Regions from separate parts of the Aeribacillus sp. FSL K6-3256 genome, predicted to be linked through region 3. Evidence: riboswitches for the same ligand, from Rfam matches in the RefSeq annotation. Region 3 holds a riboswitch; each other region holds the start of a gene.
What was found. Region 3 has a riboswitch for cobalamin ahead of metE (5-methyltetrahydropteroyltriglutamate--homocysteine S-methyltransferase). Riboswitches for the same ligand answer to the same signal wherever they lie in the genome.

Region 1: it holds a riboswitch for cobalamin, as region 3 does, so the genes downstream of both, NSQ84_RS14150 (ribonucleoside-diphosphate reductase subunit alpha) here and metE (5-methyltetrahydropteroyltriglutamate--homocysteine S-methyltransferase) in region 3, are expected to answer to the same signal.
Region 2: it holds a riboswitch for cobalamin, as region 3 does, so the genes downstream of both, NSQ84_RS06360 (ABC transporter substrate-binding protein) here and metE (5-methyltetrahydropteroyltriglutamate--homocysteine S-methyltransferase) in region 3, are expected to answer to the same signal.

What each region holds. Positions count from the first base shown of each region.
Region 1 covers NZ_CP150188.1:2,938,350-2,943,534, forward strand. Annotated here, with positions in the region: gene NSQ84_RS14135 (ABC transporter ATP-binding protein) at 1-340, shown strand, start outside; gene NSQ84_RS14140 (globin-coupled sensor protein) at 713-2,002, opposite strand; gene NSQ84_RS14145 (Hsp20/alpha crystallin family protein) at 2,346-2,786, shown strand; cobalamin riboswitch at 2,920-3,099, shown strand; gene NSQ84_RS14150 (ribonucleoside-diphosphate reductase subunit alpha) at 3,235-5,185, shown strand, end outside.
Region 2 covers NZ_CP150188.1:1,304,827-1,310,011, forward strand. Annotated here, with positions in the region: gene NSQ84_RS06350 (DUF1540 domain-containing protein) at 206-364, shown strand; gene NSQ84_RS06355 (N-acetylmuramoyl-L-alanine amidase) at 463-1,908, opposite strand; cobalamin riboswitch at 2,104-2,283, shown strand; gene NSQ84_RS06360 (ABC transporter substrate-binding protein) at 2,394-3,362, shown strand; gene NSQ84_RS06365 (iron ABC transporter permease) at 3,328-4,389, shown strand; gene NSQ84_RS06370 (adenosylcobinamide amidohydrolase) at 4,394-5,185, shown strand, end outside.
Region 3 covers NZ_CP150188.1:3,667,107-3,672,291, reverse strand. Annotated here, with positions in the region: gene thiM (hydroxyethylthiazole kinase) at 1-574, shown strand, start outside; gene thiE (thiamine phosphate synthase) at 591-1,241, shown strand; gene metE (5-methyltetrahydropteroyltriglutamate--homocysteine S-methyltransferase) at 1,441-3,738, opposite strand; cobalamin riboswitch at 3,878-4,078, opposite strand; gene nfsA (oxygen-insensitive NADPH nitroreductase) at 4,474-5,185, shown strand, end outside.

The DNA of each region.
Region 1 (5,185 bases), 730 kb from region 3:
TGTTTTAAAAGAAAGAGAAAAAAATATGGGTACTGAGCTTTCAGGCGGACAACAGCAGATGCTTGCAATCGGAAGAGCTTTGATGACAAATCCCAGCTTTTTATTAATGGATGAACCATCGGAAGGATTAGCCCCTGTCATTATCGATCAGGTCGGCGATATAGTTGTAAAACTGAAGCAGGAAGGACTTTCGATCTTAATGGTTGAGCAAAATATATCACTCGCATGCAAAGTAGCAGATGAAATTTTAATTATGAACAAAGGTACTATTGTATGGCAGGGCAGTCCAGATGAATTAATGAGAAATAATGAAATACAACATAAATATCTTGGGGTATAGAAAAACACCACATAACATTTGGAAGAATATGAGGATATATGTTCAATATATGAGCATATATCCTTATTTTTTAATCTCTAAGCAAAACGATAACGATGTTAGAACTGCGTAAACAATTTTTTTAGATCCTCGTACATTAAATTTGTACAGAACCAAAGAACTTGTTCAGCTTTTTTGTGATTCATCCAGAAAAAGAAGGAAAAACATTTGCAACAAGCGGATTTGCCGACGGTACAGGCGGTATGGTGATTTATGACGCAAACATCTCCCGGCCGCCCTCCTTTTCATCTATCTATTTTATGGTTCAGTACCAATAAAAACCCCATCTCTCCTAAGTTCGGAATGATGGGGCTCGAGCGTCTGAAAAAGAATTTATATATGATTGGCCAGCTTTTTTAAATGTTCTGAAGTCTCATTGATTTGCGCAATGAAATTTGTTATATCATCAATGATTTCAGCAAAGTTTTCGAGTTCATTTTTCGTCTTTTCAGTTTGTTCTTTATTTTTGTCGAAGGCATACAAAATATTGTCGAAGAATTGGTTCATCTCTTTCATTCTTTGCGAACCATTGCCTGTAAGCTCTGTTACTTCCACAATAGATGAAGCGGTATCGTTAATTTTCGCTCTGATTTCCTCAATTAAATTGGAAACGCCAAGCACGGAATTTTTTGTTTCTTCCGCCAGCTTTCTCACTTCACTAGCAACAACAGCGAATCCTTTCCCGTATTCCCCTGCGCGCGCTGATTCAATTGCGGCATTTAAAGCCAGCAAGTTAGTTTGTTCAGCAATAGAAGTAACAATCGAGACGACATGATTAATTTTTTCAGAAGTTTGTTCAAGCGACTTTATTTTTAAAGCAATATCATCAGTCCGTTCTTTTATATTGACCATTAAACCGGAGTGAAAATTCAAGTCTTCTCTCCTTGAACTGACCTCTGCTTCGGTTGATGCCGCTGTTTCAAAACGATCAACTGCAATTAAGGCAAATTGTTTGGATCGTTCGTTAATTTTTTGTATAGCTGAATTGGCTGATTCAATAAGATCAGCAAGACGAATGGAGGTTTGGGCGATGTTTTCATGAAGCTCCTGTTTTTCCTTTTCGATTTTTTGCCGTCTTTTTAAATACTCCTCATTATATGCTTCCAGCACAATTTGCTGTTCAAAGTTTAACATTTTTGCAATGGTGACCACCGCTTTATGATAATCTTCCTTCGATGGACACGCTTTCGCAACAACGGAAAAAATAGATTTCTGTAATTGCTGGAATGAACTCATGTACCAAATCGTATCTAATCCAATGCGGACGTGAGCTACAGCAATCCGCTTCATTCTTGTTATATCTTCATCTGTCAAGGATCCGCTAAACATAAGCAGCACATGTTTTTTCAATCTTTCCTTCTGCTTTTCGATCGAGCTGTATTTATTAATTATGTCAATCAAAAATTGTTCTTGATGGAGAGCATCATAAAATGCATCGATAATAAACTTTATGTTTTCTTCAATCGCATCTTTTAATATAAGAGTACAAATAAGATCATCCTTTGTCAGGCCAACCATCGCTAATTGTCTTTGATATTTTTCATCAGTCACTTCAAGTTTTACTTGTTGAAGATCTACTTGTTTTTCAAAAAGTGATGGAACTTGTTTTCTTTTTTTAAACATTGGTTGATTTCCCCTTCAAAATTCATTATTAGTGTCCATTGTATATATCGGCAATTAAAAATAGATGATCAACAATTTTTTCAATTAATTTTTAAAATTTATTCAAATTCGTTACATTCAATATTCGAAAATGAAATATTTTCTATAAAACTAAAGATTACTGTTGACGAAAAACATGTTTAAAGGCGATTATAAATAGTAAAAATCTGAAAGAGCTCTATTCCGAAATAACTTTGGATACACCGGACATTGAAAACAATAATTGGAATTTTGCTTGGTGAATATTTCTCGGTTACAACACAAATAATATTTTCTGTAAAAAAATCAAAGGAGGAACAATCATATGGCTCTCATTCCTTACGATCCTTTTTCTGAGATCAACCAATTTAGACGAAACATGAATCGCGTTTTTTCTGAAAGCTTCCCGCATTTTTTTGAAAACTTTGAGACTATGAATACCCCCCGGCTTGATATTCATGAAACTGCTAATGAAGTAATTGTTACGTGTGATTTGCCCGGCCTTGAAAAAAAGGAAGACGTTGACATTCATCTTGATCGCAACGTTCTTACGATCAGCGGCACAATTCAAAGAAGCAAAGAAGTAAAGGAAGAAGAAATGCATAGACGCGAACGGTTTGTCGGGCGGTTTCACCGCGCTGTTGCATTGCCGGCAAATGTAAAAGAAGAAGAAGTGAGCGCGACATATAAAAATGGCGTTTTGGAAATCCGTATTCCAAAACAAACCGAAAACAACAAAAAGAAAATTGATATTCAGTTTCATTAATTGTTTCGTGAGGTTGCAAAATTTCAATCAGCCTCACTTTTTTATTGCAATTTTCGCCAAGTACGATTATGATGAATATATAACACCAAAAATCTATATATTGTGTAATCAAAAACAATTAAATACTATATATTGAAAACCTAACGACAAAGGTGCTGTTTTCAGCTTAAAAGGGAATCCGGTGAGAATCCGGAACTGTCCCCGCAACTGTGAGTGCTACGAAATGAATAATCCACTGTACGTTTCGTATGGGAAGGATTCAAAGTAGGATGAAGCACGAGTCAGGAGACCTGCCTTTGTCCGAACGTTTCTAATTCTTCGGGGGTTGGGAAGATGAAACGATGGTTTGAATGGAGTAGTTTCGCCTTATAAACTGCCTCCCTTTTAATCATCGTTTGATCCGCTCAGCTTCCTGAGCGGTTTTTTATTTTGATAAGGAGGATGTTTGATGAATATTACGAAAGCATTAAATCTATACGAGGTTTTTCAAAATCATTTTAACAGGAGCGATTGGGAGCTTTATCTAAGGCAGCTTGAAAAAAAGTTTCCATCCCTTTCCTTTCATGAATACAGCGAGAGAGTGTCGACAACCCTACAATACCAGCAGATTGATGATCTTGAAAAATTTACAAACCTGCTGATTATTGAAGCTTTAGCAAACATTTCGGAAAGTGAGCCGGATTGGACTTTTTTAGCTGCACACGTATTTCTTGAAAAAATTTACTATGAAGCGAGCCAAAACAGAAATTACAACCAACCGGGCTACGGCGATTTTTATTTGTTAATCGAAACATTAACCGATCTTGGAATCTACAACCCTCTTTTGCTAGAGCATTATTCAAAAGAGGAAATTATGGAGCTGGGAAATGCCATTGATCCTGAGAAGGACAAGCTGTTTACATACATCGGATTAAGGACTCTTTACGACCGGTATTTAGCTAAAGATTTTCATAAACGAACATTTGAGCTACCACAGGAACGTTTTATGATCATCGCTATGACGTTAATGATCAACGAGCATCCGTCCAAACGTTTGCATCTTGTAAAGGAAGCGTATTGGGCATTGAGCCATTTATATATGACGGTTGCAACACCGACATTGGCTAATGCAGGAAAATCAGTCGGTCAGCTTTCAAGCTGCTTTATTGATACGGTAGACGACAGCCTTCAAGGCATTTATGATTCGAACACTGATATTGCCAATGTTTCTAAAAGCGGCGGAGGCATTGGAGTTTATTTAGGGAAAATCAGAAGCCGCGGAAGCGATATCCGGGGGTTCAAAGGAGTTTCATCAGGTGTCATTCCTTGGATGAAGCAATTAAATAATACTGCAGTGAGCGTCGACCAGCTCGGCCAAAGAAAAGGAGCAATTGCCGTTTATTTGGATGTTTGGCATAAAGATATTTTCGCCTTCCTTGATGCAAAATTAAATAACGGAGATGAACGGCTGCGCACCCATGATTTATTTACAGGTGTATGCATTCCTGACCTATTTATGGAGCAAGTTGAAAAGCGCGGGGACTGGTATTTGTTCGATCCCCACGAAGTTCGCAAAGTCATGGGATTCAGTCTGGAAGATTATTATGATGAAGAAAAAGGTAACGGCAGCTTTCGGGAAAAATATTTTGAGTGCGTGAATCATCCTTCCTTATCTAAAGAAAAAGTGCCTGCGATTGAAATAATGAAACGGATTATGATCAGCCAGCTTGAAACGGGAACGCCTTTTATGTTTTATCGGGATGAAGTGAATCGAAAAAACGCAAACAAGCATGCCGGCATGATTTATTGCAGCAATTTATGCACAGAGATTGCGCAAAATCAAAGTGCTACTACTGTTGAAGAACAATATGTTGAAGATGGAAAAATTGTCATTGTGAAAAAGCCCGGCGATTTCGTCGTCTGCAACCTTTCTTCCATCAACTTGGCACGGGCTGTCCCAGACAACGTTCTGGAACGTTTAATCCCTATTCAAGTGCGGATGCTGGACAACGTTATCGATTTAAATAACATTCCGGTATTACAGGCGAAGCTTACAAATGAAAAATACCGTGCAATCGGTCTTGGAACGTTTGGCATGCATCATTTATTTGCACTAAAGGAAATTACATGGGAAAGCGACGAGGCAGTCCAATTTGTCGACCAATTATATGAAAAAATTGCGTATTTAACCATTCAGTCGAGTATGGAGCTCGCAAAAGAAAAAGGCGCATACCCTCTCTTTAAAGGCTCGGAGTGGGATACAGGGCGATATTTTGAAATCCGCGGTTATACGTCAAAAAAATGGCAGGAATTAAAGGAAAAAGTGCAGACTTTTGGGATTCGCAACAGCTATTTAATGGCGGTCGCACCGAACGCATCGACCTCCATTATAGCCGGAAGCACAGCAAGCATCGATCCAA
Region 2 (5,185 bases), 1.4 Mb from region 3:
AGCTTCCTTATTTTTTATTCCAGCACAATCGTTCCTAATGAAAAAAATCGAATCAAGCAAGGACGATGGATTAAAATATTTTTCATCCCGTCATACTTTTTTGCCATGAGATGCATATTTTTAAAAAATTGTCATTGTCAAAAACTATTTGTGTCGTATCAAAACACCTTCCGATGGCAATTCTATAATTGGGAGGTGACATGCGATGGCACAAGACGTTTTATGTGAAGTAAACAACTGCAAATATTGGGCGGATGGAAATAGATGTTCAGCTGATTCCATTTATGTTGTCAGCCATTCGGGGAAAACCGCCAAAGATCAAAAGGAAACGGATTGTAAAACATTTGAACCGGAAACTGTCTAAATAATGGAGAGGGCCGAATTCCATTTCGGCTCTCTTTTATTATTGATAATGATTTTCAATTTTATTCACGTTTATTGGAAAATAGATTAAAAAAATGATCATACATGTTTGTTTAATTCCGCAATCATGGAGGAAAGCTGTTGAACAGCGAATTGAAGGTTGGAACGGTAAATCGATAAAATCATTTCTCCGTAACGATCTCCAGGAACCGCCCACTTTCCATTTAATTCTTTCCAAGTGGTAGCTGATCCGCGCTTCACATAATGAAATCTTGGATCTACAAGCGGCTCATCACCTGGAAGAGGCTTTGTTGTCGCATAAGCAAACAAGTGCTGCAAATGAGCGAGAACTCCTTCTCTTGATGTGGAGAAGCTTGCTCCTCGGACATTCGGGCCTGTCGCTCCAATTCCGGCAAAATTGTTTTGGCTGCGGTCGACAACCCCGGTGAAGCGAAAATAGTTCGTCTCATGAATGGCTTGTGCGTAAGCGATATCACCGCGTATTCCGTATAGTTTGCTTAATTGGATATATAAATCGCCCAGTTGAGGTGCATCTGGATTCGTATTTTTTACGAACTGATCCAACAATGTTCCCGATAAAAGCGGTTCTCCTAAAATAGAAATGTCTTCTGTGGCGGATGCTTGCGGCTCTGATGTAGACAGCAAGCTGGCTAGTTGATTTTGCCTTGGCGGATTTGCTCGCTGCTCTTCGGGAGTTAAAATAAAAGCATCTTTATAGCCCAGCTGCACAAGTTTTGCCAACTGCTCCTTCGCATTTTCCAAATGTTGAAAAGCCCCTGCTTGAACACGGTAAAAACTTGTGCCGTTAACATTAGCAGGTGAAATAAAACTGTCCACGTTTTTTCCCTTCAGTTCCTTTACGCGTTGTTCTGCATTTTTACGCTCTTTGAAGGAACCGGCAATCACTTTGTAAAGCGTGTTGTTTGAAACAGGAGCCGACGGTTTTGTCGACGGCTTTTTTGTTGTGCTTGCCTTTCTCTTTAAATTAAGGGCTTTTCCTATTCCTTCCGCCACACTGACGGCAAAATCACTTATAAAAGCAGAAGAGGTTAACAATTTGATATCGTTAGGATTATCGATAAATAATGTTTCCAATAGAACCGCGGGCATTTTCGTTTCTCTCAACACAAAAAAATTGGCGCTTTTTTTTCCGCGGTCCTGTACGTTATATTTTGGCCCGATTACGCTCATAATATGATTATGAATGATGGAACGGTATTGAATCGTTTTATTGGATGCACCGCGGTTGTAAATATAGCTTTCAAATCCTGTTCCGCCCCCTGAATTGACATGGATGGAGCAGAAAAAATCGACATTTAGTCTGTTTGCCAAACTCGTTCTTTCTTCTAAACTGACAGTGCGATCGTTCGTTCGTGTCATCACGACATCTACTTGAAAGTTTTCTAGCAAATGGTCTCTGGCCATTAAGGCAATAGTCAGCGTAAAGTCTTCTTCTTCATAGCTTCTAAATGTTGCACCAGGATCACTTCCACCGTGGCCTGGGTCTAAAAGAACGACTGTCACTTATGGATCCTCCTTCGTTCCTAAAATCAATTACCCATCCATTAAAATTTTATTCATTTTTACGGCAATCGGTTCAAATCAACACGGTTGAATTGAAAACCTTATAAAAAGTCCAATATAAAACTTGACATAGCATTTTCACATTTTTTCTACCAGAACGGATTTGAATGATGTATAATTACATTCGTCGACAATTTCATTCAAAAGCAAACAGGTGCGGACACTTTTGTCCGCTTAAAAGGGAAGTTTGGTGAAAATCCAACGCGGTCCCGCCACTGTGAATGGGAGCAACCTGAAAATGCCACTGTGTCTACGGGAAGGTTCAGGGAGCGATGACCATGAGCCAGGAGACCTGCCTGTTTGAACACGCCTAAAAACCCTACGAGGATAGGGAGGTGTTTGAAAACAGAACAAAGCGATATGCTTGTTTTCAGACATCTTCTTATCAAAAAAAGAAGATGTTTTTTTATTGGAGGAGGAACGTCATGAAAAAGTTTTCTGCACTGTTTTTATCGTTATTGCTTTTAGTTGGACTTCTAGTGGGCTGCGGACAAACGAATAATGCAGAACAAAAAGAAAATAACAGCAACGCGAGCGAACAAACATCCAAATTATTCCCAGTTACAGTGAAGGACGCATTAGGTGAAGATGTAACAATCAAGGAAAAACCGAAGCGTATTGTTTCACTTATTCCAAGCAATACAGAAATTGTTTACACACTAGGGTTAGGCGATCAAATTGTTGGGGTAACAGAATTGGACAACTATCCGGAAGAAGTGAAAAACAAGGAAAAAGTCGGTGATATGAATTTCAACGTGGAAAAAATCATTTCTTTGAAGCCTGATCTTGTTTTAGCGCATGCTTCAAGCGCTGCAAATGCCAAAGAAGGATTAAACCAATTGAAAGAAGCCGGCATTACCGTATTTGTTGTTGAGAATGCAACATCGTTTGAACAAGTGTATCAAACTATTCAGACGATCGGGAAAATTACCGGAACGAAAGAAAAAGCAGATGAAATCGTTCAAAATATGAAAACAAAAGTAAATGAATTAAAAGAAAAAGCGAAAAATATAACAGATGACGAAAAGCAAAAAGTGTTTGTCGAAATCAGTGCTCCGCCTCAGCTGTATACAACAGGAAAAGGAACGTTTATGGATGAAATGCTTGCCATCATCAATGCGGAAAATGCAGCGGGCGATCAGGAAGGATGGCCGCAAATAACGGAAGAGGCGGTAGTGAAATTAAATCCTGATACCATCATCATCACCTATGGAAATTATGTTGAAAACGCAACTGAACAAGTTCTTGGCCGCAAGGGATGGGAAAATGTTACAGCCATTAAAGAAAAGCGTGTTTATGAAGTGAATGAAGATTTAGTGAGCCGTCCAGGTCCAAGATTGGTAGAAGGAGTAGAAGAACTTGCAAAAGCGGTTTACCCGGATGTATTCGAATAATAAACACGTGGTCGCCTATATGGTGACCGTTTGTTTTCTTGTTTTTTCTATTTTTCTTGGTGTTTCCATCGGGACGTTTCCAATATCATTTTTTGATATTTTGCAAATGATTGGGGACGCCCTTTTTCACATGGGCGGAAATGGCAGCGTTGATGAAAACACGCAAAATATCGTCATGAGTATCCGTTTGCCGCGCGTTATTTTGGCTGGCCTTGTCGGCGCTTCGCTAGCTCTGGCAGGGGCATCCTTTCAAGGACTTTTGCAAAATCCTTTGGCAGATCCTTATACGCTCGGCGTATCTTCTGGTGCATCATTAGGAGCTGTTTTTGTTCTTTTTTTCGGGATTCACATTCCGTTTTTCGGATTTTTTACATTGCCGGTAGCCAGTATTTTAACCGGATTCATGACGATAATTTTTGTGATTTTTTTCGCAGGAATGATTGATAAAGCGATGAGGATTGAAACGATCGTGTTGACGGGAATCATCATGAGCTCCTTTTTAGGGGCTTTGATTTCTTTTATGATCGCGATGTCCGGTGAGGAATTGAGGCAAATCGTCAACTGGCTTCTAGGCAGCGTATCGATGCGCGGCTGGGTATATGTTATGATGCTTTTGCCTTTTTTCGTCGTCGGCTCTTTATTGATTTTAGCCAACGGAACAGAGCTGAACGCGCTCGCCTTCGGAGAAGAAAAAGCGCATCAATTGGGGGTAAACGTGAAAAAGAGGAAATTATTGATCTTGACATCAGCCTCCATTTTAGCTGGTGCAGCCGTCGCGATAAGCGGAACGATCGGATTTGTAGGGCTTGTCGTTCCTCATTTGAACAGGCTGCTTTGGGGAAATGATTACCGGCATCTTCTTCCCCTATCCGCTTTATTTGGGGCTGGCTTTTTAATTTTAGCAGACTTGGTATCGAGAACAATTATGTCGCCAACCGAACTTCCTATCGGTGTCATTACTGCATTGATTGGTGCACCAAGCTTCGCGTTTATTTTAATGAAACAACGAATGGAAAGAAGAGGGTAGCAGCATGTTGCAGATCAAAAATATTGCCGGCGGATATCAACGGCGGAATATTATTGAAAATCTTTCTTTTATTGTAGAGAAGGGAGAAATGTTTGGCATTTTAGGACCGAATGGAAGCGGAAAAACGACGCTGTTAAAAATGATCGGCGGACTCATCCCTGTAAGAAGCGGCACAATTGAACTGGAGGGAAAACCGCTTCAAGCTTATTCCGCGAAACAGCTGGCACGTAAAATTGCCTCACTTCCGCAAAACAATACGCAAATGTTTGACTATACAGTTTGGGAGACGGTAGCGCTCGGCAGGTATCCGTTTCAGCGCGGATTTTTAAAACGGTTGACGTACGAAGATGAACAAGTAATCCAACAAGTTATGGAATTTACAAACGTAACCAAATTGAAGCATCTATCGATCAAGCATTTAAGCGGGGGTGAGAAACAAAGAGTGTTTTTAGCTCAAGCACTCGCACAAAACCCATCTTTGCTTTTGCTTGATGAACCGACCAATCATCTTGATATTACCTATCAAAAAATGCTGCTTGACCAATTAAAAAAATGGACAAAGTCACATGGATTGACAGTAGTGTCTATTTTTCATGATATTAATTTAGCTAGTCTTTATTGTGACAAAATGCTTCTCTTAAAAAACGGCCAGTCCGTTCTGATTGATGATCCAAATGCGGTATTAAATGAAAAAACAATTCATCATGTATACGACGTTTCAGCGATTAAACAATCCCATCCAGAAATAGCACGCCCCCAAATGATGCTGTCGCCTGAGCATAAGCATGATGAAAAA
Region 3 (5,185 bases):
CATTGCAGGAAAATCAGCGAATGAACACGGGGTTCCAGTCATTTTAGATCCTGTCGGTGCGGGAGCCACCTTTTATCGGACGGAAGCTGTTCGGGAAATATTAAAGGAGGTTCGCATTTCAGTTATTCGCGGGAATGCACCTGAGATTGCCAATGTGATAGGTGAAAAGCTTGCAATGAAAGGGGTGGATGCGGCGGATTCAGCTGCTGATCCTGTTTCGCTGGCCAAAAAAGCGGCCGAAGAGCTGAATACAGTTGCAGTCATTACCGGAAAAGAAGACGTGGCAACGGATGGGAAGACAACGTATTTGATTCAAAACGGTCATCCAATTTTAACAAAAGTTACCGGAACAGGCTGTTTATTGACTTCCATTATCGGTGCTTTTTCAGCCGTTGAAAAGGACTTTCTTGCTGCTTCAGTAGCCAGCCTCGTCACTTATGGGGTCGCTGCAGAAATCGCATTTGATTTAACGGAAGAAAAAGGTCCTGGAAGCTTTCAAATCGAATTATTGAACCAGCTGGCAAAGGTGACGGGAGACGAGTTGCTGAAAAAAGGGTCTTTTGTAAAAAAATAAAGCAAAGGTGATAAACATGGCGCGAGTGTCGGCAAATAAAATGCGGGAGCTGCTAAAGGTGTATTTTATTATGGGCAGTGTAAACTGCAAAAGGAAGCCTGCTGATGTGCTTGAAGAGGCGATTGCAGGCGGAATTACGCTTTTTCAATACCGTGAAAAAGGTGCGTGGGCTTTAACAGGCGAAGAAAAATGGCGGCTTGGAAAAGAGCTGCAGGCTATTTGCCAAAAACATCACATTCCGTTTATTGTCAACGATGACGTTGATCTGGCTATTGAACTAGATGCAGACGGCGTTCATATCGGGCAAGAGGATGAACCGGCTGATCTTGTCCGGAAAAAAATCGGTGACAAAATTTTAGGCGTTTCTGCACATACAATTGAAGAGGCGCAAAAGGCGGTTGTCCAAGGCGCTGATTATATCGGTGTGGGGCCAATCTTTTCTACAAACACGAAAGAGGATGCAAAAAAGCCACAAGGTCCAAAATTGATTGAAAGCATGCGCAAACAAGGGATCGACATCCCTATTGTCGGAATTGGCGGGATCAACATCGCCAACGCCGGTCAGGTGATCGCTAGCGGAGCAGACGGCATCTCCGTCATTTCTGCCATTTGTCTAGCGGATGATGTTAAGGAAAGTGCAGCTCAACTGAAGAAAGCAACGATGTGAAACATTTTTTTCAATAAGATTTTGTGGATATAAAATATTTACATATAGGTTCGGCTTTTGAAAGTCGGCGAAAGGGGAGTTCTTTTATAAACGTAAAAAAGGAGCGGCAAGGCTCCTTTTTTAAATGAAAGTATAGAAACTGACATTTCTGCCGGTTTTATCGGGATTTGACTGCTGAGAGAATCGGGCCATACTTTTCTTAAATTTGTGCAGCAGTTATTTTTTCTCGATAGGTTTTCGCAGCTTCGACCATGACTTTTAAAGCACTAATCGTTTCATCCACTGATCTTGTTTTTAGCCCGCAGTCAGGGTTAACCCAAAACTGGCGCACGTCAAGCACTGCTAAGGCGCGGTCGATATTTTTTGCCATTTCTTCAACGGATGGAATTCGCGGGCTGTGAATGTCATATACGCCTAAGCCAATCTCTCTTTTATATTGATACGTTTCAAAAGCATGAACAAGCTCTCCATGGCTTCGGGAAGATTCAATAGAAATGACATCCGCATCAAGGTCATCAATTGCCTCCATGATATCCTCAAATTGCGAATAGCACATATGAGTATGGATTTGTGTTTCCGGGCGAACAGAGCTGGTGGCGAGCTTGAAGGCTTCAGCAGCTCCTTCGATATATTCTTTTTGTTTTGATTGTTTCAGAGGCAATCCTTCACGTAATGCAGGCTCATCAACTTGAATCATGCCTATTCCATTTTTCTCTAAAGCTAGCACTTCTTCGCGAATGGCAAGGGCGAGCTGGCGAAGAACGCTTATACGGTCGATGTCATTGCGCACAAATGACCAGTTTAGGATCGTGACAGGTCCTGTCAGCATCCCTTTAACAGGCTTGCTTGTCAGTGATTGTGCATATACGCTTTCTTTTACGGTCATCGGCTGATCAAATGCTACATCTCCGTAAATAATCGGCGGTCTCACGCATCGTGACCCGTATGATTGCACCCAGCCGTTATTTGTAACAGCAATTCCATTTAATTTTTCCCCGAAAAATTCGACCATATCGGTCCGTTCAAATTCCCCATGGACGAATACGTCTAAACCGAGCTGTTCTTGAATGTCAATCCATTTTTTTATTTCATTATTGATGACCGATTCATACTGCTCGTTTGTATATTCGCCTTTCCGCCATTTTAAGCGGATTTGCCGGATTTCTTTCGTCTGCGGAAAGCTTCCGATCGTAGTAGTCGGTAAAATCGGCAGATTCCATCTTTTTTTATGCAGTTTTTGCCGTTCGGTATAATCCAAGCGTTTCGTTGGATATGCTCCGATATTTTTGCTGGCCTCTTGAACCTTCTCATTTGTCCGAAAGGAAGAATGGATAAAATCCGTATAAGAGCGGTCATATTGTTTTAAATCATCGATCGTTCTTTTCCCTTTTGCATATTGAGCGAGTTCATTTACTTCATCCAATTTTTCATCAGCAAAGGAAAGAGCATTTTTCAATATGGACGGCAAGCTCTGTTCGTTTTGAACTGTAACAGGTACATGAAGCAAGCTGCATGAAGGCTGAATGATCAATCTATCAATATCTACATATTGCGCAAGATCATCGATTTCCTTAGCTTTTGATACTAAGGATGCTTTCCAAATGTTGCGGCCGTCGATCAAACCAGCTGCGAGAATTTTGTCTTTCGGAAAGCCGAGCGTTTTGATGTTCGACAGATTGACGCCATGATCATGTACAAAGTCCAGGCCAATTGCAGCGACAGGAAGAGACACGATTTCTTGATAATGGGTTATACTTTCAAAGTATGTTTGCAAAATGATATTTAACGAAGGAAGCGCTTTGTGGAAAGCATCGTATACCTCTTTAAACAAAGGAATCGATGAATCATCTAGCTCCTGTACAAGAATCGGCTCATCAATTTGCACCCATTTCGCACCGGCCTGAGCAAGTTCCGTCAACAATTGGACGTAAACAGGAATTAAAGCAGACAAATGTTTATGAAAATCGTGTTGATCGTATTGTTTTGCCAGCTTTAAAAAAGTAATTGGACCTAGCAAAACCGGTTTTGCTTCAATATTCAGCTCGTTTTTCGCTTCCTGAAAAAGTTCAAGCAGACGGTTCTTTACTAACGCCGGCGTTTTATTTTCAAGCTCCGGAACAATATAATGGTAGTTTGTGTTGAACCATTTGGTCATTTCCATTGCTTCTGCTTCATCAGAGCCTCTAGCCATTGCAAAATATGTTTTTAATGAAGTCGGCTCCATATGCTGGAATCTAGAAGGAATATACCCAAACATAAATGCAGTATCGAGGACATGGTCATATAATGAAAAATCTCCTACAGGAATCAGGTCTATTCCTTTTTCCTTCTGTTTTTTCAGATTGAGAAGACGTATATCTTTTAATGTTTCCTCCAAGCTGCTTTCTGAAATGTTTCCGTTCCAAAATGATTCCAGCGCTCTTTTCCATTCTCTTCTTTCACCAATTCTTGGATAGCCAAGATTTGAACTAATTAATGTCAATATTGACACCCCCATTTGATTTGTATCTCAACACATAATAAAAAAACCCTCTTTTTACGCGTAAAAGAGGGAATTGTGGACTCTAACTCGTGTTGAGATACATGTAGGGCTTAAATCTCAACATGGCTTCATCACTCCTCCCTATGACGCGTAGGTGGCAGTGCATACAACAGGCAGGTCTCCTGACTTAGGATCATCGCTTTCGATCCTCCTTCCCATTTCAAACATTGAAACAGTGGATGTTGGCCGAAAGCTCCCCATCACAGTGGCGCGACCGTGTTGGAATTTCACCAATCTTCCCTTTTAAGCGCATATTGCTGATGAAATATGACGCACCTGCTGCTTGGAACACTATATGAAACTATAATTATCAGAATAGATGATTTTTTTTGTTTTTTCAATCCCTATTTTTTAGGTTCAGAAAAGTGCTGCCCTATTTTGGGAAATCAATGGACAGAAGCAGGAATTCACATACAAATTGTGTGTTTAGAGGGTCGTTTTTAAAATTTAATTTTTCTAATAACGTAAATTCGAAAAATTTTGTTGTTTACAATACAGGATCGTTGCAGTGAATAGTTTGAGATACGATGGTAAAATTAGGTGCTTGGAGCCTTCACTGAAAAAGGAGCTATAAAAAACGTATTTTTCAATACGAATCATTTGAAAGAGCAGTATTTTCATGTTAATACTTGGATTGGAAGAAGTGTGATTTTTCAAAAAATAAGTGGGATTATAGAAAGGATGATTATGTTGAACGACATTATCAAAACCATTTTAAATCACCGTTCAGTTCGTCATTTTGAGGATCGGCCTTTGACAGATGAGCAAATCCGATTAATTGTCGAATGCGCCCAAGCCGCTTCAACTTCAAGTTACATGCAAGCCTATTCCATTATCGGGGTGAAAAATATACAAACGAAAAAAAAGCTCGCTGAACTGGCAGGAAACCAAGCTTACGTAGAGAAGAGCGGACATTTATTTATTTTTTGCGCTGATTTGCACCGTCATGAAGTCATTGGTGAAATGGAAGGCAAAAATGTAGAAGATTCATTGAGGAGCACTGAAAAATTTATGGTAGCTCTCATTGATGCTGCACTGGCCGCTCAAAATGCTGCGTTAGCGGCTGAGTCAATGGGACTCGGCATTTGCTACATCGGAGGCATCCGCAATAATTTAGAAGAAGTATCGAGGCTGTTGAAAATTCCAAACAAGGTCATCCCTCTTTTTGCATTAACTGTCGGCTACCCTGCAAAAGAAACGGCGAAAAAACCAAGAATACCTTTTGAGCATATTTATCATGAGGAAGAATATAAGCAAGATCAAGAAGCATATGTGCGCGAGCTTGAACAATATAATGAAATAGTATCCAATTATTATGATCAGCGAACAAACGGGATTCGCAAAGATACTTGGACTGGTCAAATGGCTCGCATGCTTTCGAATCCGACAAGAATGTACATGA